Regions from separate parts of the Streptomyces sp. MK7 genome, predicted to be linked through region 4. Evidence: riboswitches for the same ligand, from Rfam matches in the RefSeq annotation. Region 4 holds a riboswitch; each other region holds the start of a gene.

What was found. A riboswitch is a leader RNA that binds a small molecule or an ion and turns the genes downstream of it on or off. The one in region 4 is predicted to bind cyclic di-AMP.
Region 1: linked by a shared signal. The riboswitch ahead of R2S09_RS23005 (M23 family metallopeptidase) and the one ahead of R2S09_RS24385 (transglycosylase family protein) in region 4 are both predicted to bind cyclic di-AMP.
Region 2: linked by a shared signal. The riboswitch ahead of R2S09_RS22350 (transglycosylase SLT domain-containing protein) and the one ahead of R2S09_RS24385 (transglycosylase family protein) in region 4 are both predicted to bind cyclic di-AMP.
Region 3: linked by a shared signal. The riboswitch ahead of R2S09_RS20695 (C40 family peptidase) and the one ahead of R2S09_RS24385 (transglycosylase family protein) in region 4 are both predicted to bind cyclic di-AMP.

Annotation. Positions count from the first base shown of each region.
Region 1 is NZ_JAVACL010000021.1:136,984-144,411, forward strand. Features, by position in the region: gene R2S09_RS22990 (GNAT family N-acetyltransferase) at 1-1,612, opposite strand, end outside; gene R2S09_RS22995 (HPr family phosphocarrier protein) at 1,801-2,082, shown strand; gene R2S09_RS23000 (GntR family transcriptional regulator) at 2,372-3,031, opposite strand; gene R2S09_RS23005 (M23 family metallopeptidase) at 3,231-3,989, opposite strand; cyclic di-AMP (ydaO/yuaA leader) riboswitch at 4,002-4,164, opposite strand; gene R2S09_RS23010 (pitrilysin family protein) at 4,389-5,777, opposite strand; gene R2S09_RS23015 (pitrilysin family protein) at 5,774-7,147, opposite strand.
Region 2 is NZ_JAVACL010000020.1:118,734-126,161, reverse strand. Features, by position in the region: gene R2S09_RS22370 (ABC transporter permease) at 1-869, opposite strand, end outside; gene R2S09_RS22365 (ABC transporter ATP-binding protein) at 856-1,836, opposite strand; gene R2S09_RS22360 (DUF2092 domain-containing protein) at 1,878-3,092, opposite strand; gene R2S09_RS22355 (polyprenyl synthetase family protein) at 3,374-4,384, opposite strand; cyclic di-AMP (ydaO/yuaA leader) riboswitch at 4,977-5,162, shown strand; gene R2S09_RS22350 (transglycosylase SLT domain-containing protein) at 5,166-5,657, shown strand; gene R2S09_RS22345 (Cof-type HAD-IIB family hydrolase) at 5,678-6,484, opposite strand; gene R2S09_RS22340 (FAD-dependent oxidoreductase) at 6,599-7,428, opposite strand, start outside.
Region 3 is NZ_JAVACL010000018.1:48,940-56,367, forward strand. Features, by position in the region: gene bioD (dethiobiotin synthase) at 1-30, opposite strand, end outside; gene R2S09_RS20665 (adenosylmethionine--8-amino-7-oxononanoate transaminase) at 32-1,330, opposite strand; gene bioB (biotin synthase BioB) at 1,323-2,483, opposite strand; gene R2S09_RS20675 (8-amino-7-oxononanoate synthase) at 2,631-3,758, shown strand; gene R2S09_RS20680 (DUF397 domain-containing protein) at 3,797-4,027, opposite strand; gene R2S09_RS20685 (helix-turn-helix transcriptional regulator) at 4,060-4,920, opposite strand; gene R2S09_RS20690 (ATP-binding protein) at 5,160-5,618, shown strand; gene R2S09_RS20695 (C40 family peptidase) at 5,727-6,200, opposite strand; cyclic di-AMP (ydaO/yuaA leader) riboswitch at 6,204-6,418, opposite strand; gene R2S09_RS20700 (hypothetical protein) at 6,757-7,065, opposite strand; gene R2S09_RS20705 (ATP-dependent Clp protease proteolytic subunit) at 7,073-7,428, opposite strand, start outside.
Region 4 is NZ_JAVACL010000024.1:23,400-30,827, forward strand. Features, by position in the region: gene R2S09_RS24355 (hypothetical protein) at 1-279, shown strand, start outside; gene R2S09_RS24360 (hypothetical protein) at 339-965, shown strand; gene R2S09_RS24365 (SurA N-terminal domain-containing protein) at 1,197-1,838, shown strand; gene R2S09_RS24370 (nucleoside triphosphate pyrophosphohydrolase) at 1,879-2,868, shown strand; gene R2S09_RS24375 (cytochrome P450) at 3,020-4,303, shown strand; gene R2S09_RS24380 (transglycosylase family protein) at 4,463-5,611, shown strand; cyclic di-AMP (ydaO/yuaA leader) riboswitch at 5,794-5,959, shown strand; gene R2S09_RS24385 (transglycosylase family protein) at 5,964-6,656, shown strand; gene eno (phosphopyruvate hydratase) at 6,985-7,428, shown strand, end outside.

The DNA of each region.
Region 1 (7,428 bases), on a different contig from region 4:
GCGGCTGCGGGCGCAGGCCCTCGGCGAGACAGCGGTCGTACGTCAGTACGCCCAGCGACTCCGAGTTGCCCAGGATCGCCACCCGTGGGCCGGGAGGGAGCGGCTGCCGGGCGAGCAGCAGCCCCGTGTCCACCAGTTCCGTGATGGTGTCCACGCGGATCACGCCCGCCTGCCGCAGCAGGGCCGAGACCGTCGCGTGCGGCAGCCGTGTCGCCCGCACGGTGTGCCCCTGGGGGGCCGATCCGGGCCCCTGCACCACGACCAGCGGCTTCGCCGCCGCCGTGCGCCGGGCGAGCCGGGTGAACTTGCGCGGGTTGCCGATGGACTCCAGGTACATCAGGGCGACGTCGGTGTGGGGGTCGTCGTACCAGTACTGCAGGACGTCGTTGCCGGACACGTCCGCCCGGTTGCCGGACGAGACGAAGGTCGACACTCCCGTGACGCCGGTCACGCCGCCGCCGCGCCGGTGCAGCCGGGACAGCAGCGCGATACCGATCGCCCCGGACTGGGCGAACATCCCGATGCGGCCCGGGCGGGGCATCTCGGGGGCGAGAGAGGCGTTCAGCCGGACGTCCGGCGAGGTGTTGATGATCCCGAAGGCGTTGGGCCCGATGATCCGCATGCCGTACGCGCGCGCGTGCCGCACGAGTGCGCGCTGGCGCTCGCGCCCCTCGGGGCCGCTTTCCGCGTACCCCGCGGAGATCACGACGAGCCCCTGCACACCGTGCTCGCCGCACTCGGCGACGACCTCGGGGACCTGCTCGGCCGGTACGGCCACGACCGCGAGGTCCACGGGTCCTTCGATCTCCCGCACCGAGCGGTGGGCGGGCACCCCGTCGATCTCCCGCCGGTCCTCGCCGAAGGCGCGGTTCACGGCGTGCAGCCGGCCGGTGAACCCCGCCTCGCGGATGTGGTCCAGGACGCTGCGGCCCACGCCCCCGCGGGTGCGGCCCACCCCGATGACGGCGACCGAGCCGGGCACCAGCAGGCGGCGTACCGACCGCCCCTCGGCGCGCTGCTCCCGCGCGCGCTGCACGGCCAGGGAGCGGTCCGTGGGCTCGATGCCGAACTCCAGGTGTACGACGCCGTCCTCGAAGCTGCGCTTCTGGGTGTACCCGGCGTCGGTGAACACCTTGATCATCTTGGTGTTGGCGGGCAGCACCTCGGCGGTGAAGCGGCGGATGCCGCGCTCGCGGGCGACGGCCGCGATGTGTTCCAGGAGGGCCGAGGCGACTCCTCGCCCCTGGTGGGCGTCCTGCACCAGGAAGGCGACCTCCGCTTCGTCGGCCGGTGCGGAGGCGGGCACGCCACCGGCGCCGACGCGGTCATAGCGTACGGTGGCGATGAACTCGCCGCCGATCGTGGCCGCGAGTCCCACCCTGTCCACAAAGTCGTGGTGCGTGAAGCGGTGGACGTCCTTCGCGGACAGACGCGGATAGGGCGCGAAGAAGCGGTAGTACTTGGACTCGTCCGAGACCTGCTCGTAGAAGCTGACCAAGCGGTCGGCGTCCTGGGCGGTGATGGGGCGGATCCGTGCGGTGCCGCCGTCGCGCAGCACCACGTCGGCCTCCCAGTGGGCGGGATACTCATGCCGGTCCGACGAGGTCTGCATGGGGCCCAGAGTACGGCTAGCGTCCGACAACGGCGCGAGGCAGTCTGTGGAGGAACCGCGCAAGGACACCCATCGGATCGAGGCCGCGGTCCGACGCATTCCGGAACGGGACACCGTGCCGCTCCGGGCGTGCTCCACGTGTGGGAAACTGGTCTAGACAACCCTGATACACCGAAGGGCAGCATCACATGGCTGAGCGCCGCGTCAACGTCGGCTGGGCCGAGGGCCTCCACGCCCGCCCCGCTTCCATCTTCGTCCGGGCCGCCACGGCCGCAGGTGTCCCCGTGACGATCGCCAAGGCCGACGGCAGCCCCGTCAACGCCGCCTCCATGCTGGCCGTCCTCGGCCTCGGCGCCCAGGGCGGCGAGGAGGTCGTCCTGGCCTCCGACGCCGAGGGCGCGGACGCCGCCCTGGACCGGCTGGCCAAGCTGGTCTCCGAGGGGCTCGAGGAGCTTCCCGAGACGGTCTGACGGTCCGATCGAGCGCTGACGTCGCGTCTCGAGCACCGAAGCCGCGTCGCCCGGGCCGGGCGGCGCGGCTTCGCTTTTTCCGGCTCGTCCCTGAGCGGACCGGCCGCGGATCGGCCTCATCAGATCGGCCGGGTAGACCGGCTCGGAGGGTCGACGCAGTGGATCGGCTCAGACGAATCGACCGCACAACGCTCCGAACGAAATTCCGACGCACTTGAAAGCCGTCCATGAAAACGGGCAGGGCAAATACCCCCACTCCGAATTCCCCTCTTTGTATACGGCCCTCACGTTAATTCCGCGCTCCCGATGTGTTTACGGGACGTTGCGAAGTCCTCACGCGGTGGGCGGCGGTCGCGCGCTCGGCGTGCAGGGCGGTCAGCGCCCGCGCGCGCTCGCCGTCGCCGCGCGCCACCGCGTCGGCGATGGCACCGTGCTCGGCCCAGGACTCCACGGGGTCGGCCGGGACGGGCACCGAGTACATCCAGGCGATCTTGTGCCGCAGCTGGGTCAGCATGGCGGTGAGCGCCGGGCTGTCGCAGGCCTGGGTGAGCGTCTCGTGGAACCAGCTCCCCAGGGACCGCAGCTCCTCGCCGCCGCCGCTCGCGGCCCGCTCCTGCCCCAGCCTGACCAGGCCGCGCAACACCTTCAGATGGGCCTCCGTGCGGCGCTGGGCGGCCCGGGAGGCGGCCAGCGGTTCCAGCAGCAGCCGCATCTCCAGCAGGTCGGCGGCCTCCTGCTCGGTGGGCTCCGCCACGCACGCCCCGGCGTGCCGCCGGGTCACCACGAAGCCCTCGGCCTCCAGGGTGCGCAGGGCCTCTCGCACGGGGACCCGCGAGACGCCGTAGCGGCGGGCGAGGACCTCCTCGGTGAGCCGGCTGCCGCGCTCATGGACTCCGGCGACGATGTCGTCCCGGATCGCCGTGCACACCGAGTGCGCCGGAATACGCATGACCGACCTCCGCCTGAATCCCGCCGGAATCCCCGTTGTGCGCCACACCGGACGCCCGTTCCGTGACTCTATTCCAGTGAGCGGGAATTTCCGACGGCGGGCCGGAATCCATGGATATTTTTTGGACAGCGCCGCGCCCGGAACGCCGAAAGCCCCGGCTTCACCGGCCGGGGCTTTCGGGCAGGGCTGCGCGAGTCGCTCAGACGTTCACACCGTGCTTGCGGAGGTAGGCGACCGGGTCGATGTCGGAGCCGTAGTCCGGGGTGGTGCGGGCCTCGAAGTGGAGGTGCGGTCCGGTGACGTTGCCGGTCGCGCCGGACAGGCCTATCTGCTGGCCCGGGACGACCTTCTGGCCCACCGAGACGCCGATGGACGACAGGTGGCCGTACTGGGTGTACATGCCGTCGGCCATCCTGATCACGATCTGGTTGCCGTACGCCCCGCCCCAGCCGGTCTCGACGACGGTGCCGACGCCGACGGCGTGCACGGAGGTGCCGCTCGCGGCGTGGAAGTCGATGCCGGTGTGGGAGCCGGAGGACCACAGGGAGCCGCCGGCCTTGTAGCCGGTGGAGACGTACGAGCCGGAGATCGGCGGCACGAAGGCGTTGAGGCGCTTGCGCTCGGCCTCGCGGGCGGCGCGCTCCTTGGCCTCGCGCTCCTTCTTCGCCAGCTCGGCGGCCTTCTGGCGCGCGGCCTCCTCGGCCTTCTTCTGCTCGGCGGCCTGCCGCTGGGCGGCGGCCTGGGCGTCGATCTTTTCGGCGATGCTGTCGCCGATGGTGATGACCGGGGTCAGGCCGGTCTCCTCGGGGGCGGGGACCTCGGCGGCCAGGGCCGGTGCGGCGGCGAGAGTACCGAGGACTCCGGTGGTGGTGAGCGCCGCGGCACCCACCGCGCGGGCGGTGGTGCGGTGCATCCGGCTGGGGCGGCGATGCTTCCCGGTGGCGCGCGTGAACGCCATGTAGAGGCTGGTCCTTTCCTTCCCTCTCGCCTACCGGGTTAGCTGACGGGTTCGGAGCAGGAAGGTCTCCTACGGACCCCTCACTGCGCGCGCGGGTGTCCGATTCACCCCAGGGACTGGGTGGGTCCCCGGCTCCCCTGGCTCGCGCCGTACGGGGACTCGGCGATGGCTGTCCGGTGCCGCGGGTGCGGCGCACTGCCCGACGAACAGCCGGACCGACGCTAGAGGGGCGCGCTGTCAGTTCCCAAACCGATCCGGACTTTTGTAGCGCATGCCACAGGGCAGACAGGCAACCTCTCCCCCAATTCGGACATCGTGAGGCCCTGACGACGCTTCGGTCACCAGGGCCCCACGCGCGCGTGCCTCACGTCCGCTGCCGGACGGTGTCCCCGAGGGCCGCTACTCGGCCGCGACGACGCTCACCCGGCCGATGCCCAGGGCCTCCACGGGCTGCCCGATCTGCGCCGCGTCACCGACGAGGATCGTCACCAGCCGGTCCACCGGAAAGGCGCTGACGACCGCCGCGGTGGCCTCCACCGTGCCGGTGGCGGCGAGTTGCTGATAGAGCGTCCCCTGGTAGTCGTCGGGCAGGTGCTGCTCGACCTGGTCGGCCAGCGTGCTCGCCACGGCGGCGGCCGTCTCGTACTTGAGCGGCGCCACACCGACGAGGTTCTGCACGGCGACGTCCCGCTCGGCGTCGGTGAGGCCCTCGGCGGCGAGCTTGCGCAGCACCGTGAACAGGTCGTCCAGCGCCGGGCCGGTGTTCGGCGTGTCCACCGAGCCGCTGATCGCGAGCATCGCGGCGCCCGAGCCGTCGGGGGCCGAGCGCAGCACCTGGCCGAACGCCCGCACACCGTAGGTGTAGCCCTTCTCCTCGCGCAGGACGCGGTCCAGACGGGAGGTGAGGGTGCCGCCGAGGCAGTAGGTGCCGAGCACCTGGGCGGGCCACACACGGTCGTGCCGGTCGGCGCCGATGCGGCCGATGAGCAGCTGGGTCTGGACGGCGCCGGGGCGGTCCACGATGACCACGCGGCCGGTGTCGTCGGCGCGCACCGCCGGCACGGGCCGCGGCTTGGCCGGCGAGCCGGTCCAGGCGCCCAGGGTCTGGCCGAACAGCTCGTCGAGGTCGATGCCGGTGAGGTCGCCGACGACCACGGCGGTGGCTGTGGAGGGACGGACGTGCCGGTCGTAGAAGGCGCGTACGGCCGCCGCGTCGATGCCGCGGACGGTGTCCTCGGTGCCCTGGCGCGGGCGCGACATGCGCGCGGTGGCCGGGAACAGCTCCTTGGAGAGCTCCATGGCGGCGCGACGGGAGGGGTTGGCCAGCTCGTGCGGGATCTCGTCGAGCCGGTTGCGCACCAGCCGCTCGACCTCGGAGTCGGCGAACGCCGGCGCCCTGAGGGCGTCGGCCAGCAGGCCGAGTCCCTTGGCCAGGCGGGAAGCCGGGACCTCCAGGCTGAGCCGTACGCCGGGGTGGTCGGCGTGCGTGTCGAGGGTGGCGCCGGCGCGCTCCAGCTCGGCGGCGAACTCCTCGGCGGAGTGCTTGTCGGTGCCCTCGGAGAAGGCCCGCGCCATGATCGTGGCGACACCGTCCAGGCCGGCCGGCTCGGCGTCCAGGGGGGCGTCCAGCAGCACCTCGACGGCGACGACCTGCTGGCCGGGGCGGTGGCAGCGCAGGACGGTCATGCCGTTGTCCAGCGTGTCGCGCTCGGGCGCCGGGAACGCCCACGGCTTGGCCTCGCCCGCCTTGGGCTGGGGGTGGAAGTCCATCGTGGCGAGCTCGGTCACTTCGCCGCCTCCTCGGTGTCGTCGGTGGCCGCGGCGTCCTCGTCCTGGGCGTCGCCTGCTTCGGGCGTGTCGGCGGTGGTCGGCTCGTAGACGAGCACCGCGCGGTTGTCGGGGCGCAGGCGCGCCTTGGCGACCTCCTGGACATCCTCGGGCGTCACCTCCAGGACGCGCTTGACGGCGGTCAGGGCGAGCTGCGGGTCGCCGAAGAGGACCGCGTACCGGCACAGCTCGTCCGCGCGGCCCGCGACCGTGCCGAGCCGGTCCAGCCACTCGCGCTCGAGCTGGGCCTGGGCGCGCTCCATCTCCTCGGCCGTGGGCCCCTCCTCGGCGAACCGGGCGAGCTCCTCGTCGATGGCGGTCTCGATGACCGGGACCTCGACGTCACCGGAGGTCTTCACGTCCAGCCAGCCCAGGGAGGGCGCCCCGGCCAGCCGCAGCAGGCCGAACCCGGCCGCGACGGCGGTGCGGTCGCGGCGCACCAGGCGGTTGTAGAGGCGGGAGGACTCGCCGCCGCCCAGGATGGTCAGCGCGAGGTCGGCCGCGTCGCACGCGCGCGTGCCGTCGTGCGGGAGCCGGTAGGCGGCCATCAGGGCGCGTGCCGGGACCTCCTCCTCGATCACCTCGCGCAGCTGGTCGCCGATGATCTCGGGCAGCGAGCCGTCGCGGGGTGCGGGCTTGCCGTCGTGGGACGGGATGGAGCCGAAGTACTTCTCGATCCAGGCCAGCGTCTGCTGCGGGTCGATGTCGCCGACGACCGAGAGGACGGCGTTGTTGGGGGCGTAGTACGTGCGGAAGAACGCGCGGGCGTCCTCCAGGGTGGCCGCGTCCAGGTCCGCCATGGAACCGATGGGCGTGTGGTGGTACGGGTGACCCTCCGGGTAGGCGAGGGCGGTCAGCTTCTCGAAGGCGGTGCCGTAGGGGACGTTGTCGTACCTCTGCCGGCGTTCGTTCTTCACGACGTCCCGCTGGTTCTCCATCGACTCGTCGTCGAGGGCGGCGAGCAGGGAGCCCATGCGGTCGGCCTCCAGCCAGAGGGCGAGCTCCAGCTGGTGGGCGGGCATGGTCTCGAAGTAATTGGTGCGCTCGAAGCTGGTGGTGCCGTTGAGCGAGCCGCCGGCGCCCTGCACCAGCTCGAAGTGACCGTTCCCCTTCACCTGGCCGGAGCCCTGGAACATCAGGTGCTCGAAAAGGTGAGCCAGGCCGGTCCGTCCCTTGACCTCGTGGCGGGAGCCGACGTCGTACCAGAGGCACACCGCCGCGACCGGGGTCAGGTGGTCCTCGGAGAGCACCACGCGCAGACCGTTGGCCAGGCGGTGCTCGGTCGCTGTCAGGCCGCCGGAGCCTGCCTCGGCTGTGGCCGTGTGACCCATGGGCATGTACGTCCCTTCGATCGCGGTGGCGGTCCGCAAACCGCCCTTCTCCTGCCGGTCCTGCCACTGTATGCAAGCGCACGGACCCCTGGCGAAGTTCCCGAACCCCGTACGCCGAGAGCGAGAACGAAAGAAAGCGGATGCCTTGCCGAAACGGCCACCGAGCGGGGGCGGCGAAGGCCTCTGGCGAGGAGGTGCGACGGGGCTTCGGAGGCAGGTGTGAGGCGGGGGCCTCAGGTGAACTGTCGGGGCCGGATCGGAAGGAGATGCGGGGGCGTCGG
Region 2 (7,428 bases), on a different contig from region 4:
AACCGCGCCCAGGCCGCCGAGCCGAACACCGCCGCGTACAGCGCCTGGAGTTCCAGGTTCTTCACCAGGCCGTCCCAGTAGACCGGCTCGCGCATCAGGTCGGCGAAGGACATCCAGTAGTGCGAGAAGAGGTACGGCTGGATCGCGTGCAACTGGGGTATCTGGTCGAGGATCTGCACCGTGATCAGCAGGCCCACGGTCGTCGCCATGGCCGCGATGCCGCTGTTGGTCAGCGTGGAGACGAACAGACCGAGGGCGGCGAGTCCGATCAGTGACGCGGCGACGACGAGGGCTATCAGCAGCGCCCGGCCCAGCCCCTCGGCGAAGCTGATCCGTGTGCCGGAGATGGTCGTCAGGTCGCCCAGGGGGAAGAGCAGCGCGCCCACGGCGAGCGCGAAGACGGCGACCACCAGGGTGGCGACCAGGCAGAAGGCCATCGTCGTGGCGTACTTGGTGAGCAGCAGACGGGTGCGGCCCGCCGGGGCGACCAGCAGATAGCGCAGGGTGCCCGCGTTCGCCTCGCCGGCTATCGCGTCGCCCGCGACCACGCCCACGGCCATCGGCAGGAAGAACGGCAGTGTGGCCGCCAGCGCGGTGAACACCAGGAACAGCCCGTTGTTGGTGATCTGTGTGATGAACGCCGGACCGCCCCCGCCCCCGCCCGCCGCGGACGAGCCGTCCCCGGTCTCGATCCGGACGGCCACTCCGACGAGGACCGGCACGGCGGCCAGCACACCGAGCAGCGCGAGGGTGCGCCGGCGCCGGAACGTGGTCACCAGCTCGCTGCGCAGCAGCCCGAGGGTCCACAGCGGCTTCGGAGAGCCCACGGCGGTCCGCGCCGGTCCCGGCACCGTCTCAGCCCGCGACATCGAACCCCTCCCCCGTGAGTGCCACGAACGCGTCCTCCAGCGAGGCACGTTCGACCCCGAAGCCCCGCACGCGCACTCCTGCCGTGACAAGAGCGGCGTTCACCTCGGCGAGATCGCGCTCCGGCGGCTCGCCGGTCACCCGGTCGTCGGTGACGACGACGTCGGCGACTGCCTGTTCCTTCAGCACCCGGGCCGCCTCCGCCGTGTCCGGTGTGGTGACCACCAGCCGTCCGCGGGCCCCCGCGGCCAGTTCGGCGACCGAGCCCTGGGTGACCAGCCTGCCCCGGGCCATGACCGCCGCGTGCGTGCACACCTGCTCGATCTCGTCGAGCAGATGGGAGGAGAGGAAGACGGTCGTGCCGTCCGAGGCCAGCTCCCGCACCAGGGAGCGGATCTCCCGCATGCCCTGCGGGTCGAGGCCGTTGGTCGGTTCGTCCAGGACGAGCAGTCTGCGCGGCTGGAGCAGCGCGGCGGCGAGTCCGAGGCGCTGCTTCATGCCCAGCGAGTACGCCCTGGCCTTCTTGCCCGCGGCGGCGGTCAGACCCACCCGGTCCAGTGCGGCCGCGACCCGGGCCCCGCGGGTGCGCGGATCGGCGGTCGGGTCGGCGGCGTCGTAGCGCAGCAGGTTGTCCCGGCCGGTCAGGAAGCCGTACAGCGCCGGGCCCTCGATCAGCGCGCCGACGTGCGGCAGCACGGCGCGCGAGGAGCGGGGCATGGGCTGCCCCAGGACCCGTGCCGTGCCGGACGTGGGTTCGATCAGCCCCATCAGCATGCGGATGGTGGTGGTCTTGCCCGAGCCGTTCGGACCGAGGAAGCCGAAGACGCTGCCCGCCGGGACGGTCAGGTCCAGGCCGTCGACGGCGAGCTGCCCGCCTCGGTAGCGCTTGGTGAGCGCACGGGTGTGGATGACGCCGTCTTCCGCACCCCGCGCGGCCCGCTCCGGCTGCGTGGCGGACACCTCGTCCATCGGCTCCCTCGGCTCCCTCGGTCCGTCGTGCTCTCGCGTGCCTACTGTCCGGCGTTCGCCGCCTTCACCAGGGCGTCCTTGGTGACGGTGCCGACGTAGACCTTGCCGTCGTCCGTGATCAGGGCGTTGACCAGGCGGGTGGAGAAGACCGTGCCCTTGCCGAACTTCCCGCTGACGTGGTCGCCGAGCGAGCCGAGGAAGCCGCCCAGGTCCCCCTTGCCGGAGGACGACGGGATGCCGCCCTTGGTGCCGGAGTCGAGGACCGCGATGGAGTTCCAGCCCTTGCCGAGGACCTTCGTGCCCTCCTTGGCGAGCCCCTTCTGCGGGGTGAGGTCCTGGTGCGGGACCCCCGGCCGGACGGAGCGCGCGCCCGCCTCGGTGTCCTTCTTCTCGGTGACCTTCGCGCCCTTGGGCGGCGTGAAGTCGAAGGTGGACGCGGCCGGCTTGGCGAAGCTGACCTGGGTGAAGCCGGCGTCCACCACGGCGGCACCCCCGCTCGCCGGGGTGAGCGTGAACTTCAGCGGCATCCCGGTCTTGGAGTCCACCGCGATGCTGATCACACCGACCGTGGTGCCGGAGGCGTGCTTGGGCTTGATGACCAGCCGGTAGGCGTCCCGGCCGGCGACCTGCGCGGTGCCGTCGACGGTCACCGAGGTGGTGTCGTCGACCGACTTCAGGGCCTGGTCGGCGAAGTCCCCGGGCGTGGCCGGCACCTCGTCCCGGTGCTTGGTGCCGTCCTGGTCCGCGGTGCTGTGGTAGACCTCGTTGGACTTGCTGTCGTAGCCCCAGACGTCCTTGCCGTTGTGGATGAGGCTGTACTCGGCGGCGCTCTCGATCAGCGAGACCTTCTGCCGGTCCGGGCCGTCGGCCGCGACGCGCAGGGTGTGCGTGCCGGCGGCCAGCTCGGTCAGTTTGGTGCTCGGGTCGGCCGACGATCCGTCACCGCCCTTGGCGGCGCCGGAGAGCAGGCCGCTCTCCAGACCGCCGAGGTTCGGCAGACCGAGGTCGGTGGTGATCTTTGCCGTGCCGGACAGCTGCTGGACGTCCGACTTGGCGATTTTCTCGATGAGTTGCTGCGCGGTGATCTTCGGCAGGTCCGGGTCGCCGGAGTCGGCGAGTGCGGGGACGAGCCCGATGGTCGCCGCCGCCACCCCCACCACCGCGACCGGGACGACGTAGCGCGCGGCCTTGCGCCGCGCCGAGTGCGGGTCGTCGACCGCCGCGTTCCTGGTGTCGTCGGATTCGTACGGTGCCATGTGTGCCTTACCTCCGTCGTCGGCGGCGGCTGCCCGTCTGTACTGCTCCCACCCCGAGCCGCCATTCTCACCCGAATCGGTGAGGAGTGGTGTGGTCCGTGGTTTCCATCTGACCAAATCGGCCGCGCGGAAGCGTCAGACCGCGGAGCCAACTCCGCGTACGCCTGCGGTATGACACGAAGCGGCGGCGTCTCCACCATCCCGTAGGGGTGGGGTGGAGACGCCGCCCGCGATCTGTGAGGAGAACCGGCCCCGGCCGGCCGCTTCGGGGAGGACCGGCCTCAGCCGGCGCGGTGCACCACCGCGTCGCACAGCTGAAGCAGCGCGGCCTTCGCGTCGCACTCGGGCAGCGGCGCCAGCGCGGCGCGCGCCTCCTCCGCGTACCGCACGGTGTCCCGGCGGGCCTGTTCCAGGGCGGGGTGCTCCCGCAGCGCCGCGAGCGCCTCCGCATGCCGCGCGTCGTCGCTCAGGTCGGAGTCCAGCAGCTCGCACAGCGCGATGTCCTCGGACAGTCCCAGCCGCTGCGCGCGCTCGCGCAGCCGCAGCACCGGCAGGGTCGCGATGCCCTCCCGCAGGTCCGTCCCCGGGGTCTTGCCGGACTCGTGCGAGTCGGAGGCGATGTCCAGCACGTCGTCGGCCAGCTGGAAGGCGACGCCCAGCCGCTCCCCGTACTGCGTCAGCACGTCCACGACGGTCTCGTCGGCCCCGGACATCATCGCGCCGAACCGGCACGACACGGCCACCAGCGACCCCGTCTTGCCGCCCAGCACGTCCAGGTAGTGGTCGACCGGATCCCGTCCGTCCTGGGGCCCCGCCGTCTCCAGGATCTGCCCGGTGACGAGCCGCTCGAACGCCAGTGCCTGCACGCGGACCGCCTCGGGCCCGAGGTCGGCGAGGATCTGGGAGGCCCGGGCGAACAGGAAGTCGCCGGTGAGGACCGCGACGGAGTTGCCCCAGCGGGTGTTCGCGCTGGCCACTCCGCGCCGCACCGCGGCCTCGTCCATCACGTCGTCGTGGTACAGCGTCGCCAGGTGGGTCAGCTCCACCACCACGGCCGCGGGCACGACCCCCGGCGCGTACGGGTCGCCGAACTGCGCCGCCAGCATCACGAGCAGCGGCCGGAACCGCTTCCCGCCCGCCTTGACCAGGTGCTGCGCGGCCTCGGTGATGAAGGGGACCTCGCTCTTGGTGGCTTCGAGCAGCCCTTCCTCGACAGCCGCCAATCCGGCCTGGACATCGGCTTCGAGAGCCTGGTCCCGCACGCTCAGCCCGAACGGCCCGACGACGGTCACGAGGGGTCTCCTGTCTGCTGGTGTCTGCTGGCGCTTACACGGTTTGTCGATAGGTCGCTGCCATCACTCAAGTCAGCGTATCCGGTCACGTTTCGATCACCGATGGCGCCCACCTATACAGGCCAGGCGGTATCGGATCACGCCCGATATGTTTTCGTTCACCACATATGAACAGATATTTATCGACTTACCTCTCCCTACCCGCGGCCGCCCCCACTCGCACACATGCGCACAGGTGCACACGTACACACAGGCCACGACGTCACCCGAAGTGACGACCGTCACGCCCGCACACTCCATGGCCCGATTTAACCCTATTGCCATCTATATTCCGCTTAGCCGTAATTGCTCCTCGTCCCATGAAACCGTGAGTTGGGTCACGCCGGGCCTTCGACCCTCCGTGCGCCCCGTCTCCTTGCCTTCCCTTCCCCCGCATGCCAGTTGACCCTTGGCAACAGCAAAGGATCAAGCACCCCAAACGCCTCAGATCAAGGTCAAACAGGACGATCTGTAATCCGAGCACTTGTTCCGGGCGTGTGCTCTCGCATACGTTCCCGGTCCATCGAGCGGACGCCGAATCCTGCCGCCGCCCGATGCCCATCGACCGAACCACTCATGGCAGGAGCGGGGGACCCAGGTAAGTCGCCGGGCCGGAGCGTCGTACGTCGTCGTACGCCGTGCCGGAACGGCTTGGGGTGAAGCCATGTCCTCCGGGACACGGCCGGGCACCTCCCCGCCCGAACCCGACAGCTCACCTCGCAGGCGTAGGAGAGGAATTCCCATGCCCGCACAGGTCCAGCGCCGTACCCGCGCCGCTCGTCTCGTCCGCACCCTCGCCGTCAGCGGCACCGGTGCCGCCGTCCTCGCCCTGCCGCTCATCGGCGCCACCAGCGCCTCCGCCGCCACCCCGGCCAAGAGCACCACCACCAGGGCCGCGAGCACGGTCGCCTATCCGAACAACCTCGACGGCTGGATCCGCGAGTCCCTCGCGATCATGGCCGACAAGGGCATCCCGGGCAGCTACAACGGCATCTACCGCAACGTGATGCGCGAGTCGTCCGGCAACCCGCGGGCCATCAACCTCTGGGACTCCAACGCCGCCAAGGGCATCCCGTCCAAGGGCCTGCTGCAGGTCATCCAGCCGACCTTCAACGCGTACCACGTGGACGGCACCTCGTTCGACATCTACGACCCGGTCGCGAACATCACGGCCGCCTGCAACTACGCGGCCGACCGGTACGGCTCGATCGACAACGTCTTCAGCGCGTACTGATCGGTCGTCCCACCTGTTCTCTAGGGGAACAACCGCTCGAGGACGACGGCGACGCCGTCGTCCTCGTTCGACAAGGTGACCTCGTCGGCCACGGCCTTCAGCTCGTGATGGGCGTCGGCCATGGCCACACCCCGGGCGGCCCACTGGAACATGGGGATGTCGTTCGGCATGTCACCGAAGGCCAGGGCGCTGTGCCGGCCGAGCCTCAGGCGCTCGGCGGCCAGCGCCAGCCCGGTCGCCTTGGTGATGCCGCACGGCTGCAGCTCGACCGTGCCCGGCCCCGACATGGTGACCGTGGCGAGCGAACCGACCGCGCCACGGGCCACCTCGGCCAACTCGTCGTCGGACAGCACGGGATGGCGCAGCAGCACCTTGCTGATCGGCGCCTGCCACAGCTCCTCGCGCCGCTCGACCCGCGACGCCGGCAGGGTCGGGTGCGGCATGCGGTACCCCGGCTCGATGAGCGTGAGCCCGTCCGCTCCGTCCTGGTCGACCGCGGCGTACACCTCCCCCACCTCGGCCTCGATCTTGCCGAGCGCGGTCTCGGCCGTCTCCGTGTCCAGCGTGACCGACCACAGCAGACGGTCCGCCGCCGCGTCGTAGAGCTGCGCTCCCTGGCCGCACACCGCGAGGCCCGTGGAGCCCAGGGCCTTCAGCAGCGTCCGGACCCTCGGCGCCGGCCGGCCGGTCACGACGAGGTGCCGGGCACCGGCCGCCGCCGCCCGCGCGAGCGCGGCCAGGGACCGCTCGGACACGGTGTCGTCGCCGCGCAGGAGCGTTCCGTCCAGGTCGGTGGCGATGAGGGCATAGGCAAGGGGAGCGGGCATGATCAGAGAATACGGATCCGCCGCACCCCCGGCCCCACCGGAACCGGACGACCCCCGCGGCCCCCTCCTTACCGGCCACCTCCCTCCAACTCGCCTCCGGCGTCCGCGAGATGCTCAGCCGTGTGCCGCCGCCAGGTGGCGTGCCAGCCGTGGTGAGGCGAACTCCGTGCCGCACACGAAGCGCATCACCGGGCCGTACGACGCCGCCGCCGGCAGCCCCGTGAAGTACAGGCCCGGGACCGAGGAGACGTAGCCCGCCCCGAGCTTCGGGGCACCCCGGCTCACCGCGAGCTCCGTGCGCAGCTCGTGGCCGAGGAAGCCCAGCGCGGCCAGGTCGACGCGGTAGCCGGTCGCCGCCACGATGTGGTCGGCGGTCAGTTCCCGGGTGCTGCTGCCCAGGGTGCGCACGGTCAGTGCCGCGCGGCCGTCGAGCGCCTCGGCGCGAACGATCCGGGCCACCTCGACGACCGGCACCGTTCCCTCGAAGCGGTCGCGCAGCCACCAGGCGCCGAGCGGGCCGAGGACCCGTCGGGCCAGGTAGTGGCGTACCTGGGCGGGCAGGCGGCGGTAGGGGTGGGGGTAGTGGCTGAGCGCCCACAGCGACCAGGCGCGGCCGAAGGGGGACTCGGGGCGCAGCCTGGGCTGGTCCCAGGGCGGGGCGCCGAAGGCGACCTTGCCGCGGCCGCGCGCCACCACCCGCACCCGCGCGCCGGCCTCCGCCGCGAGCACGGCGGTCTCCAGCGCGGACTGGCCGGCACCTACGACGATCAGCTCCTTGCCGGCGAACCGGGTCAGGTCGTGGTGCTGGGAACTGTGGGAGACCCCGCCGGCGGGTGCGGGGCCGTCCGGTGCCGCGCCGGCCAGCTCGGGCGGCAGATGGGCGAGGCCCGACAGGCCGGTCGCGACCACGACCGCGCGCGCGGCGAACTGCTCCCCGGAGTCCA
Region 3 (7,428 bases), on a different contig from region 4:
GCCCGTACCCGTGATCACCAGTACCGGCATCTCATCCCTCCCGTGCCGCGGCGCAGACCGCGCGGGCGATCCGTGCCACGTCCTCGTCGCCCGTGACGTACGGCGGCATCGTGTACACCAGGTCCCGGAACGGCCGCAGCCACACGCCCTCGCGGACGGCGGCCCGGGTCGCCGCCGCCATGTCCACCGCGTGGTCGAGCTGGACGACCCCGATGGCGCCGAGGACCCGAACGTCCTTCACCCCGTCGAGCTCGGCCGCCTCGGCCAGGCCCAACCGCAGTCCCGTCCCGATCCGTTCGACCTCCGCGCGCCAGTCCTGGCCGAGCAGCAGGTCGATCGAGGCGCAGGCCACGGCCGCCGCCAGCGGGTTGCCCATGAACGTCGGACCGTGCGCCAGCACCGGCACCTCGCCCCGGGAGATCCCGTCGGCCACCCGCGCGGTGCACAGCGTCGCCGCCATCGTCAGATAGCCGCCGGTCAGCGCCTTGCCCACACACATCACATCCGGTGTCACGGCCGCGTGCTCCGCCGCGAACAGCGCGCCGGTGCGGCCGAACCCGGTCGCGATCTCGTCGAACACCAGCAGCACGTCGTGCGCGTCGCACGCCTCGCGCAGCACCCGCAGATAGGCGGGGGAGTGGAACCGCATCCCGCCCGCGCCCTGCACCACCGGTTCGACGATCACGGCCGCCAGTTCACCGGCGTGGCGTTCGATCAGCTCGTGCAGACGGGCGGCGTACGCCTCCTCGTACTCGGCCGGTGGCGCCTCGGCGAACACCTGACGCGGCAGCACGCCGGTCCACAGCTCGTGCATCCCGCCCTCGGGGTCGCACACGGACATCGGCTGCCAGGTGTCGCCGTGGTAGCCGCCCCGCCAGGTCAGCAGCCGCCGCTTGGCCGGGCGGCCCAGCGAGCGCCAGTACTGCAGGCACATCTTGACCGCGACCTCGACCGAGACCGAGCCGGAGTCGGCGAGAAAGACATGTTCCAGACCGTCGGGCGACATGTCGACAAGGAGCTTCGCGAGCCGGACGGCGGGCTCGTGGGTGAGCCCGCCGAACATCACATGGCTCATCCGGCCCAGCTGGGCACGGGCGGCCTCGTTGAGCACCGGGTGGTTGTAGCCGTGGATCGCGGCCCACCAGGACGACATGCCGTCCACGACTTCGTCTTCGGTTCCGTCGGCGAGCCTCAGCTTCAGACGGACCCCGCTCGCCGACTCCACGACGAGCGGTTCCTGACGGCCGGGCATCGGGCCGTACGGGTGCCACACGTGCCGCCGGTCGAGCTCCAGCAGCTCGGACACGCTCCGGTCGGGCAGATCAGGCATTGGGGGCGAGGTCCGTTCCGGCGCCCCGGCGGCGTACGGCGACCAGATCCGTGCGGGGCTCGTTCACAGAGGGGGCCGCGTCGGCGGCGGTGCCGCACACGCCGCCCTCGTGGCAGCCACCGGGGGCGCCGTCGTGGCAGCCGCCGGACGCCCGGTGCTCCGGCAGCGTCACCTGGTCGGCGCCCTCCACCTCGAACCCGGCGTCCGCGATCATCTCCAGGTCGGCCTTGCCGGCCTGGCCCTCGCTGGTCAGGTAGTCACCGAGGAAGATCGAGTTGGCCAGGTGCAGCGCGAGCGGCTGCATCGTGCGCAGATGGACCTCGCGGCCACCGGCGATCCGGACCTCCACGTCCGGGCAGACGAACCGGACCATGGCGAGGATCCGCAGACAGCGCTGCGGGGTGAGGTTCCACTCCTCGGCCAGCGGGGTGCCCTCGAACGGGATGAGGAAGTTCACCGGCACCGAGTCCGGGTCCAGCTCGCGCAGCGAGAACACCACGTCGACCAGGTCCTCGTCGCTCTCGCCCATGCCGGCGATGAGCCCGGAGCAGGCGGACAGCCCGGCCGCGTGCGCCTTGGTCACCGTGTCCACCCGGTCGGCGTAGGTGTGGGTGGTGGTGATGTCGCCGTAGGTCGCCTCGGAGGTGTTGAGGTTGTGGTTGTAGGCGTCGGCCCCGGCCTCGCGCAGCCGGTCGGCCTGGCCGTCGGAGAGCAGCCCGAGACAGGCGCACACCTCGACGCCCTCGTTCTGGTCCTTGATGGCCTTGATGGTCTCCGAGACCCGGTCCACGTCACGGTCGGTCGGGCCGCGACCGCTGGCCACCAGGCACACCCGCTTGGCGCCGCCGGCCAGCCCGGCCGCCGCGGCCCGCGAGGCCTCGTCCGGCTTGAGCCAGGTGTACTTGAGGATGTCCGCCTTCGAGCCGAGCCGCTGGGAGCAGTAGGAGCAGTCCTCGGGGCACAGGCCCGACTTGAGGTTGACCAGATAGTTGAGTTTCACCCGTCGGCCGAACCAGTGGCGGCGCACCTTTCCGGCCGCCGTCACCACATCGAGCAGGTCGTCGTCGGAGGTGGCCAGCACGGCCAGAGCTTCCTCGCGGGTCGGCAGCTCGCGCCGAAGCCCCTTGTCCAGCAGCGTGTTCAGCAGGTCCATGAGAGCTGATCCTGTCCTAAGGGACTGCCCCCGGCCAAGGAGAGTTTGCACAACTACCGACGGTTCGACGTGTGGGTATTGCCACACGATGCCCGGCTGGTCGTCCGGCTAGTGTCTGTGCACTGCCTACAAAAGCGCGGAGGAACCATGGCGTTCGGCTGGATCGACGAGCAGGCGGACGCACGCCGCCGGGCCGGACTCGTACGGACCCTGCGTCCCCGCCCGGCCGACTCGCCGCTGCTGGACCTGGCGAGCAACGACTACCTGGGGCTGGCCCGCCACCCCGAGGTGACCGACGCGGCCGCCGTGGCGGCGCGCACCTGGGGCGGCGGCTCCACCGGCTCCCGGCTCGTCACCGGCACCACCGAGCTGCACACGGAACTGGAGCGCGAGCTGGCGGACTTCTGCGGCTTCGAGGCGGCGCTCGTGTTCTCCTCCGGATACGCCGCCAACCTCGCCGCGGTCGCCGCGCTCGCGCCGCACGGCTCGCTGATCGTCTCCGACGCGGGCAACCACGCCTCGCTCATCGACGGCTGCCGGCTGGCCCGCGCCACCACACAGGTCGTCGCGCACGCCGACCCGGAGGCCGTGCGCAAGGCGCTCGGCACCCACGCCGGCGAGGCGGTCCTCGTCTCCGACACGGTGTTCTCCGTCGACGGCGACGCGGCCCCGCTGGCCGAGTTCGCGGCGGCCTGCCGGGAGCACGGCGCGGGGCTGGTCGTCGATGACGCCCACGGCCTGGGCGTCCTCGGCCCCGGCGGCCGCGGCGCCCCGCACGCCGCAGGGCTCGCGGGCGCCGACGACCTGGTGGTGACGGCCACGCTGTCCAAGTCGCTCGGCAGCCAGGGCGGGGCCGTGCTCGGACCTGCCCGGGTGATCGAACACCTGATCAACGCGGCCCGGACGTTCATCTTCGACACGGGCCTGGCCCCCGCCGCGGCCGGGGCGGCCCTCGCCGCCCTGAGACTGCTGCGCCGCGAGCCGGAGCGGGCGGTGCGGGCGCGCACGGTGGCGACCGAACTGCACGCACGCCTGACCGCCGCGGGGCTCGAGGCGGTGCGCCCGGACGCCGCGGTGGTCTCCGTGCGGGCGCCCTCCCCGGAGAGCGCCGTGCGCTGGGCGGCCGACTGCCGTGCGGCGGGCCTGGCCGTGGGCTGCTTCCGTCCTCCTTCCGTGCCCGACGGCATCTCACGGCTCCGGCTGACCGCCCGTGCCGACCTCTTTGGGGCTCAGATCGAACGCGCTGTACGGGTGATCGGCGAAACGCGGCCATGAGTCGGCGTGACACGGCCGTGCGCCACCGGATACGGACCTCAGATGCGGTGCACCGCGGCCGTGAAGTCCGCCCAGCTCTCGGGGGAGAAGAGCAGTGCGGGTCCGGTCGGGTCCTTGGAGTCGCGCACGGCGAGCAGTCCGGCGCACGGCCCTGAGGCCGGCCGGGCCGTCTCGACGCAGTTGTTGGCTCCCGTGCTGTAGCTGCTGCGCAGCCACCGCACACCGTGCAGATCGGTAGGGGAAGGTACGTGCCGCAGCAAAGCGGACATGGTGCCTCCTTACGCGGTTGCGTGCCGTGCCGTCACTTGTCGTGGTGTATCGCGGCGATGAACTCCAACGAGTCCTCGATCGAAAGCGCGTGGTACCGAAGGGAGTTGAAGGCCTCGGTGTAGGCCTCTAGGTCTTCTTTCCGTTCGAGATGGAGGCTACTCGTCAAGTGGTCGAGAACAACGACGTCCAGATCAGAAGTGTTCGAAAATGAAAAGATTACGAAAGGACCGGTGATGCCGATATGCGCTCCGGCGGCGAACGGCATTACCTGGAGCCGGACTTGGGGAAGCCGGGCCGCCCTGGTCAGGCGTTCCAGCTGCCGCGCCATCACCTCCGGCCCGCCCACCTCCCGGCGCAGCACCGCCTCGTCGAGCACGGCGTGCAGCTCCAGCGGCGGATCGGCCCGCAGCACGTCCTGCCGGGCCAGCCGCACCTCCACCAGGGCGTCCAGCCGGTCGTCGTCGAGTCCGTCCACGGCGGCCCGGGTCACCGCGCGGGCGTACTCCGGGGTCTGCAACAGCCCCGGGACCACCGAGGTCTCCAGGGTGCGCATCGCGGTGGCCTGGGACTCCAGGCTGATGAAGTCCCGGTACGTCGGCGGCAGTACGCCTCGATAGGCGTGCCACCAGTGCTGCCGTTCGTCGCCGTCGTCGGAGCCCGCCAGCACCATGAGCAAGTCGCGCAGCTGGGAGTCGCGGACCGCGTAGGCGTCCAGCAGTAACCGCACATCGGCCGGTTTGACCCCGCTCGCGCCGGTCTCGATCCGGCTCACCTTCGACTGGTGCCAGCCCACCAGTCGGGCCGCCTCACCACTGGTGAGGCCCGCACCGGCGCGCAGCGCGCGCAGTTCGGCGCCCAGCTTGCGGCGGCGCACCGCGGGACCGTGCTGCATCGACTGCTCCTCACTCCTTCTGGGCTCCTCGGTGACAGCCTCCGGAAACCCGGGCCGAATCCGCTCTGCCGTCGCACAGTTCACCGCTTCGAGCGACAGATATATGCATATCTTGGTGGATCGCCACCCGTGACCGGCCCGGTGGTGGCAGTCTGACGGCGAAGCACCAGTCCGGGACCGTACTCGAACCATCCGCTCCGTGTCGGACCGCGGTCCCGCGGGAAAGGGACGACGTCGCCATGGCAGACCATCTGGAAGCATCCGTCACTCTGCCGAGCGATCCCGCCTCGGTCTCCGCCGCCCGGACCTATGCGGTGGGCACCCTGGCGGAGTGGGGCCTGCCGTCGGACACGGATGCCGCCGAGACCGTACGGCTCATCGTCTCCGAACTCGCCACCAACGCCGTCCAGCACACCCTCGGGCAGTCACCCACCTTCACGGTGGACCTGGTCCTGGAACGTGACGAACAGCTGCGCATCGGGGTGACCGACAGCCACCCGCGCTTCCCCAGACGACTGCCGGCCGCCGTCCAGCAGGACAACGGCCGGGGGATGGTGATCATCCGCTGGCTCACCGCGGAGTGCGGCGGCAGCCTCACCGTGCGGCCCACTCGCGAGGGCGGCAAGACGGTCTGGATCGAGCTCCCGTGGACCTTCGAGGACCGCCCCGTGACGACGGCGGGCCGACGGGAATCCTAGGCATGGGCCGGACCGGGCCGGCGGGAGCCGGCCGGCGTGGCTGACGGGGTGCGCAGCAGCCCGGGGCGGTGGCGGCGGCCCAACGGCCGCGCCACCGCCCCGGGCTCGTCAGCTGACCCGGCCGTACCAGACGCTCCGGGTCCAGATCTTCTGCAGCCGCACCACGTCCCCGGTCTTCGGGGCGTGCCAGATCTTGCCCCCGCCGGCGTAGATGCCGACGTGGTAGACGTAGGAGCCCGAGTGGAAGAACACCAGGTCCCCGGCCCTGCGGCTGTGTGAGGAGATGTGGCGGGTCTTGTTGTACTGCTGGGCGGCCGTGCGCGGCAGCCTCTTGCCCGCCTTCTTGAACGAGTACAGCGTGAGCCCGGAGCAGTCGAACCTGCGCGGACCGGTCGCTCCCCACTGGTAGGGGGAGCCCTTCTTGGACGCCGCGATCTTGAGCGCCTTCGTCGCCAGGGCCGCGGCCGAGGCGTCCGGCGCGAAGCCCGGTACCACGATCGAGCCACCCACGGCGGCGATGGTCAGGGCCGAGGCCGTGCCGGCCCGGGCCATGAACGACGGGACACGATTGAGCGCAGTCATGCGCAACCCTTCGTCAGCCGCCTGTGAAGGATGACCTGTCGGATTCGGGCTGGCGAAGTAGCCCGGCCGCGTCGGACGCGGCTTCACCCCAAGGGCTGCTCGGCCCGGCCATGGCGTGACCGAACCGGCGACCCGTCGTGCTCGGGTCCTCCACTCCTGCCGATCCACTGCCGTCGACCGGTCGTCCGGGCGGCGGCAGGACTCGGCGTCCGCCCGGACCGCCCCGCCGCTGCGGCGGGGGCTTGTCGTCAGACAGGGATCTTGGCTCACGGATGTCCGAAAATCCCAATGAAACCGGGGATTTGTGTTGTTACTCACCACTCATCCGTTCGGGTGGACACCCATACCTTCGAACGTCTGTCGCTTTCCGGGGCGAGGCCCGGACCAGCGCCGTAACACCTCATTGCGCCAAGTGGGGCAGGCACGTTGCGCAACCGCTGCGGCCCCGAAAGAGGATGGCCGTTTCCACCGAAAGGCGGCACGTCATGTGGTCCGTTCCGGTCCATCTGCGCGCGCCGTGTCTCCGCAGCCCGGCCGTCGTGCGGCTGTGAGGGCGTCAACTCGCGCCAGCGGACGGCACGGTGACGCGGGCCGTGCGTTGGTCGCCGTCCAGGATCCGCAGCGCCCGCGCAAGCGTCGCCGCGTGCAGCTCCGTCTCGCCCCGCTGGTGCATCAGCGTCAGTGCGTCGCGCAGCTCGGCCGCCCTGCCGACCAGGGCCTGGGCGGCCCGCAGGCCCCGGTAGGTGTCGCCGGACCGGCCGGGGTTGATCCGGCCGAGCAGGTCCACCACGTCGAGGTAACGGTCGATCAGTTCCGCCTCGGCGCGGGTCAGCGCGGGCAGCGGCGGCAGCTCGGGTGGCAGCATCGTCGGCTCACCCCGCGTCCGGTGCGGTCCGTGCGGCGTCGCGGCCCGGGACGATCCGGTCCACCAGCCCGTACTCCAGCGCGCCCCGCGCGTCCAGGACCCGCTCGCGGTCCAGGTCCGCGGCCACCTGCTCCGGGCCGCGCCCGGTGTGCCGTACGAGCATGTCCTCCAGGCGGGCCCGCACGCGCAGCAGCTCCTCCGCCCGGACGGTCAGGTCCGACACCTGCCCCTCCACCGGCTCGGGCAGCGACGGCTGCCGCAGCACCATCCGTGCCCCGGGCAGCGCGGACCGCTTGCCCGGCGCGCCCGCGGCCAGCAGCACGGCGGCGGCGGCGACGGCCTGGCCCAGGCAGACCGTCGCCA
Region 4 (7,428 bases):
GTGCGGGCCGGGCTCGCCGCGCTGCCCCTCCTCAGCCTCGGCCTGCTGTGCCCCGTACCGTCCCTGGTGATGGCGTTGCGGGGGCGCGGCGGGGCCGGCTGGTGGCCCTTCGCGGCGTTCAGCGCGGTGCTGGCGGCCTGGGTGACCGAGCTGGCCATGACACCTGAGGACACCCACGGGCTGCTGTTCGCGGTGGACCTGCTGCTGATCTCGCTGTCCATGGCGGGTGCCTCGGTGCACGCGTGGACGGCGTGGCCGCGGCGGTCCGGCCGCCCCTGAGCCGGGGAACGGCAGGAGTCGGCGGCCCGACGGCGGGCCGGCAGGAGAGCAGGAGACACGTGAGCAGGCAGGTCAGGCAGGTGACGCAGGCGCGTCCGGCCAAGGAGGCGCAGACGCCGGCGGGCGGCCCGCTCGCCGTGGCCGGGCGCGCCGCCGCCCGGCGGCTGCGCTCACTGCGCGGGCGCACCATCGCGCTCGCGGCGGGCGCGGCGGCCGTCGTCGGCGCGCTCGTCGTCGCCGGGGTCCTGCTCTTGCGGCACGACGACCGCCCGCCGATCCCGGACACCCGCGCCCGGCACTACACCGAGACCGACGCCTGCCTGCTCACCGGCAAGGACGGCATCACCGCCGGCACCACCGCGGCCGAGGTCTGGCAGGGCATGCAGGACGCCTCCCTCACCACCCACGCCCGCGTCAGCTACGGCCAGGTGACCGGCGAGCAGAGCACCGGCAATGCGCGGCCGTTCCTCGACGGGATGCTCCAGCGCTCCTGCGACGTCGTCCTCGCCGTCGGCCGGCCGGAGGTCACCGCGGCGAGCCGGACGGCACCGCACTACGGGAAGATCCGCTTCGTGCTGGTCGGCGGCGGACACGCGGACGGGAACGTCACCACGGTCCCCACCGGCGACGGGCTGCGCGCCGACGTGGCCGCCGCCGTGGAGGGGGCGGTGCGCGCCCGAGGCTGAGCCGTCGTGCGGGGGCGGCGCGGTGCCCTGAAACACACGGCAGCACCTGGAACACCGGGCAGTACCTGAAACACCCGTGGAATCGTTGGTCGAATGGGTTGGCCGGAGCCCGCCCGCTGCCTAACATCGATCACCGCAAGACTTTGTGCGCCCGCCCGTCGCCCGTCCACCACCCCTGGTGGAGGCGCTGCGCGCCGCACCCGTTATTGCAATCTCCAACGGGAGGTTCACTTGCACCGCCGCCGTCGCACCGCGCTCGTCCTGTCCGCCGTGATCGCCGCGGCACCTCTCCTCGCCGCCTGCGGAAACGACGCGCACCCCGGCGCGGCGGCCGTCGTGGACGGACAGCGGATCAGCGTCGCCCAGTTGCAGAGCCGGGTGGACGAGGTACGCCGCGCGCAGCGGGCCGCGGTGGCCGACGAGACGCAGTACGAGCAGGCCGTCGCCCGGACCGGCACCCTCGCCCGGGACACCCTGCACCAGATGGTGCTCGACCGGGTGCTGGACCGCGCCGCCCGGGACGCGGGGGTCACCGTCACCCCGCGCGAGGTGCAGGACATGCGCACCGGCCTCGAGCAGCAGGCGGGTGGCTCCAAGGGGCTCGAGACGGCCTGGCTCCAGCAGTACGGGGTGCCGCCGCAGCGCCTCGACGAGAACCTCCGCCTCCAGGTCGAGGCCCAGAAGCTGGCCATGGCCCTGCACACCGACACCAGCCAGCCGGCCTTCTGGAAGGCCCTGTCCAGCGCCTCCCGCGAACTCCGCATCGACCTCAACCCGCGCTACGGCGCCTGGGACGTCGAGAAGGGCGGCGTCGACGCCAAGACCCCGTGGCTGCGGAACGTCTCGGCGCCGGCGGCACAGCAGACCGCCTGAGCCACGTGCGTCCCGGGGCGGGTGCGTTACGTTCGGAAGCGTGAACACCACCACCGACCACGCCTCCACGACGACCCCACCGGCCCCCGGCCGCATCGTCCTGCTCACCACCAGCCACCGGGTCGCCCCCGGGCTGCTGTCCTGGCCGGCCTGGCAGGCGCTGCACGCGGCCGACGAGGTGCTGTGCGCGTCGGCCGCGCACCCGCAGTTGCCGTATCTGCGCGAGGCGGGCGTCACCGTGGCCGAGGCGTCGCCGAGCGCGGAGGAACTGGTGGACGCCTGCTCCGGCGGGCGGACCGTCGTGGTGGTGGCGACCGGCGAGGGCGAGCCCGCCCTGACCGACGGCCTCGCCCGTCTCGCCGGCTCCGGGCGGACCGCCATGCCGGAGCTGGAGCTGCTGCCCGCCTCCTACGACCTGCCCGGCGCCCGCCTGCTCGACCTCGTGCAGGTCATGGACCGCATCCGCGCCGAGTGCCCGTGGTCGTCCCGGCAGACCCACCAGGGACTGGCGAAGTACGCCATCGAGGAGGCGTACGAGCTGGTGGAGTCGATCGAGGAGGGCGAGAGGGAGGAGCTGCGCGAGGAACTGGGCGACGTTCTGCTCCAGGTCGTCTTCCACTCGCGCATCGCCGAGGAGGACCCGGACGAGCCCTTCTCCATCGACGATGTGGCCGGCGGCATCGTCGCCAAGCTGATCCACCGCCACCCCCATGTCTTCGGCGAGGAGACGGCCACGACGCCGGAGGAGGTCAAGGAGCACTGGCTGCGCACCAAGGCCGAGGAGAAGCGCCGCACGTCCGTCACCGAGGGCGTCCCCCTCCACCAGCCCGGCCTCGCCCTCGCCGCCAAACTGGCCTCCCGCGTACGCACGGCGGGCCTGGAGGTCCCCTTCCCCGAGGGCGAGGGCATCGGCTACGAGCTTCTGGCCCTGGCGGCCCGCGCCGAGTCCGAGGGCGTGGACCCGGAGGCGGCACTGCGCGCGGCGGCGAGGGCATACCGGGACGCGATCAGGGAGACGGAGGACAAGTAGGGGCGCGGGGGCCCGGGGCTCCGGGGTCCCCACAGACCCGCACCTGGCGACGCACCCCCTTGGGGTCCGGGGCGAAGCCCCCGGGTTCGGGAAGGGAAGGGGCGGCGGGGGCGAAAACCCTGAACGGCCACCCACGACTAGGGTCAGCCCCATGCACGACCAGCCGCCCACCGACCCCGCGGACACCCCGCCTCCCCTCTTCACCTGGGAGTTCGCCGGCAACCCCTACCCCGCCTACGCCTGGCTCCGCGAGCACGCACCCGTGCACCGGACCCGCCTGCCCAGCGGAGTCGAGGCCTGGCTGGTCACCCGCTACGCCGATGCCCGGCAGGCCCTGGCCGACCAGCGCCTGAGCAAGAACCCGGCGCACCACGACGAGCCCGCGCACGCCAAGGGCAAGACCGGCATCCCCGGCGAGCGCAAGGCCGAGCTGATGACGCATCTGCTCAACATCGACCCACCGGACCACACCCGGCTGCGCCGCCTGGTCAGCAAGGCGTTCACCCCGCGCCGGGTCGCCGAGTTCGCGCCACGCGTACAGGAACTGACCGACCACCTCATCGACCGGTTCGCGGCCCGCGGCACCGCCGACCTCATCCACGAGTTCGCCTTCCCGCTGCCCATCTACGCCATCTGCGACATGCTCGGCGTTCCGCGCGAGGACCAGGACGACTTCCGCGACTGGGCGGGCATGATGATCCGCCACGGAAAGGGCCCGCGGGGCGGGGTCGCGCGGTCGGTGAAGAAGATGCGCGGCTACCTCGCCGAGCTCATCCACAGGAAGCGCGAGGCCCTGCCCGCCGAGCCGGCCCCCGGCGAGGACCTGATCTCCGGCCTCATCCGCGCCTCGGACCACGGCGAGCACCTCACGGAGAACGAGGCCGCCGCGATGGCCTTCATCCTCCTCTTCGCAGGGTTCGAGACGACCGTCAACCTGATCGGCAACGGCACGTACGCCCTGCTCACCCACCCCGAGCAGCGCCACCGGCTCCAGGGCTCCCTGGCCCGTGGCGAACGCGGCCTGCTGGAGACCGGCGTCGAGGAACTGCTCCGCTACGACGGCCCCGTGGAGCTGGCCACCTGGCGGTTCGCCACCCGGCCGCTCACCATCGGCGGACAGGACATCGCCGCGGGCGACCCCGTGCTCGTCGTGCTCGCGGCCGCCGACCGGGACCCGGAGCGTTTCACCGGCCCGGACACCCTGGACCTCGGCCGGCGCGACAACCAGCACCTGGGGTACGGGCACGGCATCCACTACTGCCTCGGCGCCCCGCTCGCCCGCCTGGAAGGCCGGACCGCGCTCGCCACCCTCCTCACCCGGCTGCCCGATCTCCGACTCGACGCGGATCCGGCCGACTTGCGCTGGCGCGGCGGGCTCATCATGCGCGGACTGCGGACGCTGCCCGTCCGCTTCACCCCGGCGCGAGAGTCTTGACGGACGCAAAGGTGACACACGTTCAACTGTGTGATCTTCACGTGATCTGCGCGGCATGAACTTGTGACGGAGGATCGTCAGCCGATACGTTCACGCATCAGCGTGGCGTACGAGCATCACCCGCCACGCCGGTCCCTGTTGTCGCCGAAAGGTCCTTGCATGCTTTCCGGGAACGGTCGCCACCGTCGCCCCCGTCAGGCTCCGGCCCTCTTCGTCACCGCCGGAGTGACCGGCTCCGCCATCGCCATCCCGCTGCTGGGCGCGACCGGCGCGCACGCGGCCGACGGCACCACGTGGGACAAGGTGGCGCAGTGCGAGACGGGCGGCTCCTGGAGCGCCGACAACGGCAACGGCTACTACGGCGGCCTTCAGCTGACCCAGGACGACTGGGAGACGTACGGCGGCCTCGACTACGCCCCGAGCGCCGACCAGGCCAGCCGGTCCCAGCAGATAGCCGTGGCCGAGAAGATCCTCGCCGACCGGGGCCCCGGGGCCTGGCCCACCTGCGGCCTGCTCTCCGGGCTCACCAAGGACTCCGGTGCCGCGAGGGTCGACACGGGTGTGAGCGACGGCTCGTCCTCGGGGTCCCGTTCCTCCGGTTCCTCCGGTTCCTCCGGTTCCTCGGACTCCTCCGACTCGTCGCGTGCGTCCGGATCGTCGGGGTCGAGTGACACACCCGGATCGTACGGTTCGCCCGACGTGGGCGACCCCGGGCTCGGTGACTCGTCGCAGGACGCCGGCGACTCCGGTTCGTCCGGATCCTCTTCGGATTCCGCCTCCGGTTCCGAATCCTCCTCTTCGGGCGATTCGTCCGCCGGATCCCCCGCGAATCCGTCCGATTCGCACCCTACGCCCGGAAAGAAGGGCAGCACCTCCGAGTCGGGCGCGACGCCCGGATCGGGTACGGAGGGTGCCGCGACGCCCGGAGCGTCGCCTTCGACCGCGCCCGACCGTGACGACTCGGACAACTCCGGGCAGAACGTCGGCTCTTCGGCCCTCGTCGACACCGGAGCCCTGGGCACCGGCCGGCACCGCGGTGGCAGCGCCGCCGAGGACCCGGCGGAGAGCCCGGCGGCGGCCGGCGGCGGCCGGCACGCCTCCCGGGACGACGACGGTGCGCACACCGCCTCCGCCGGCTCCTACACCGTCCGCGCCGGCGACTCGCTGGCATCCATCGCCGACTCCCTTGACGTCCAGGGCGGGTGGCACGCGCTCTACGATGCGAACAAGGCGGCCATCGGCTCCGACCCGAACCAGATCGTCGCCGGTCAGAGCCTGGATGTCCCGGTCGAAAACGCCCAGAACTAGCGGGAGTTCGCGTCATATTTCGCGCCGAATGTCCCATTCGGTGAAAGTGTGGGATGAGTCTCAGAAGCCCTGATCGTCTTTGAAATCGGGCGGATCGCGTGTCTACGGTCATGACCGCTCGCCATCGCGAGCCCCGGCTGCCGCAACGCCGAATCCTGCCAGCGGCCGTACGGGAACAGTCGTCGCGTCAAGCGCCGTAGGCAGGAGCGGGGGACCCAAGGTAAGTGCCGCACCGGGCAGTTCGCCCGAGCGGCTTGGGGTGGAGCCGTGCCTCTCCAGGGGCACGGCCGGGCAACTCAACCGGCCCGAACCCGACAGCTCACCTCGCAGGCGTCGGTGAGGGGATCCATCCATGCTGTTTTCCGGCAAGGGCAAGCACCGTCGTCATTCCAAGGCCATCCGCGCCATCGCACTCGCCGGTGTCGCCGGCGCCGCCGTCGCCGGCCCGCTGATGGCGGCCGGCAACGCCTCCGCCGCCACCGCCTCCGAGTGGGACGCGGTCGCCCGGTGCGAGTCCGGCGGCAACTGGTCCATCAACACCGGCAACGGCTTCTACGGCGGCCTGCAGTTCACCAACTCCACCTGGGCCGCGTACGGCGGCACCGCCTACGCCCCGCGTGCCGACCTGGCCACCAAGGCGCAGCAGATAGCCGTCGCCGAGAAGGTCCTGGCGGGTCAGGGCAAGGGCGCCTGGCCGGTGTGCGGCAAGGGGCTGTCGAGCACCCCGTACAGCGGTGCCGCGGCCTCCACCGGCAGCACCGCCAAGAGCACCACGACCAAGAGCACCACCACCCGCTCCACCGAGCAGCAGGCCGCCAACCGCTCCGCCACGCGTCCGGCCCCGAAGAAGACCGTCACCACCTCGACCGGCAAGAAGGTCAAGAAGGGCGACGGCGAGTACAAGGTGGCCTCCGGCGACACGCTCAGCTCCATCGCCGCCGAGCACCACGTCAAGGGCGGCTGGGAGAAGCTGTTCCAGCTGAACAAGGACATCGTCGAGGACGCGAACCTCATCTACCCCGGCCAGCAGCTGCACCTGAAGTAGGCGGCGGGCGGCGCAAGCCGCAGGCCCGCACCCCCGGTCCCGCGGGCTTCCCGGCCCACGGGCCCCCGTCCCCACGGGCCCCCGTCCCCACGGACTCCCCGCCCCGGCGCGTGTTCCCCCGTACGCGCCGGGGCGGGGGCTTTTCTTCACCGGCCGTTCCCCTTGTCTTTCCGCATCTCCGCCCCGCCCTTTTGTTTCGGGCGGGAACAATGTGTACCGTCACCCTGTCCACGGGACGGTCGGTCGGTCGGCCGGGGCCCCGGGACGGTTAGGCTCTAGCCGCAAGGCTCACAAGCCCCGCACTTTCAGCGTCACATCCACGAAGGAGATGCTCGTGCCGTCCATCGACGTCGTCGTAGCCCGGGAAATCCTGGACTCCCGAGGCAACCCCACGGTCGAGGTCGAGGTCGGCCTCGACGACGGCAGCACGGGTCGTGCCGCCGTCCCGTCCGGCGCCTCGACGGGCGCCTTCGAGGCCATCGAGCTGCGCGACGGGGACCCCAACCGCTACCAGGGCAAGGGCGTGGAGAAGGCCGTCCTCGCCGTCATCGAGCAGATCGGCCCGGAGCTGGTCGGCTACGACGCCACCGAGCAGCGCCTGATCGACCAGGCCATGTTCGACCTGGACGCCACCGACAACAAGGGCTCCCTCGGCGCCAACGCCATCCTCGGTGTCTCCCTCGCCGTCGCCCACGCCGCCTCCGAGGCCAGCGACCTGCCCCTCTTCCGCTACCTGGGCGGCCCGAACGCGCACCTGCTGCCGGTGCCGATG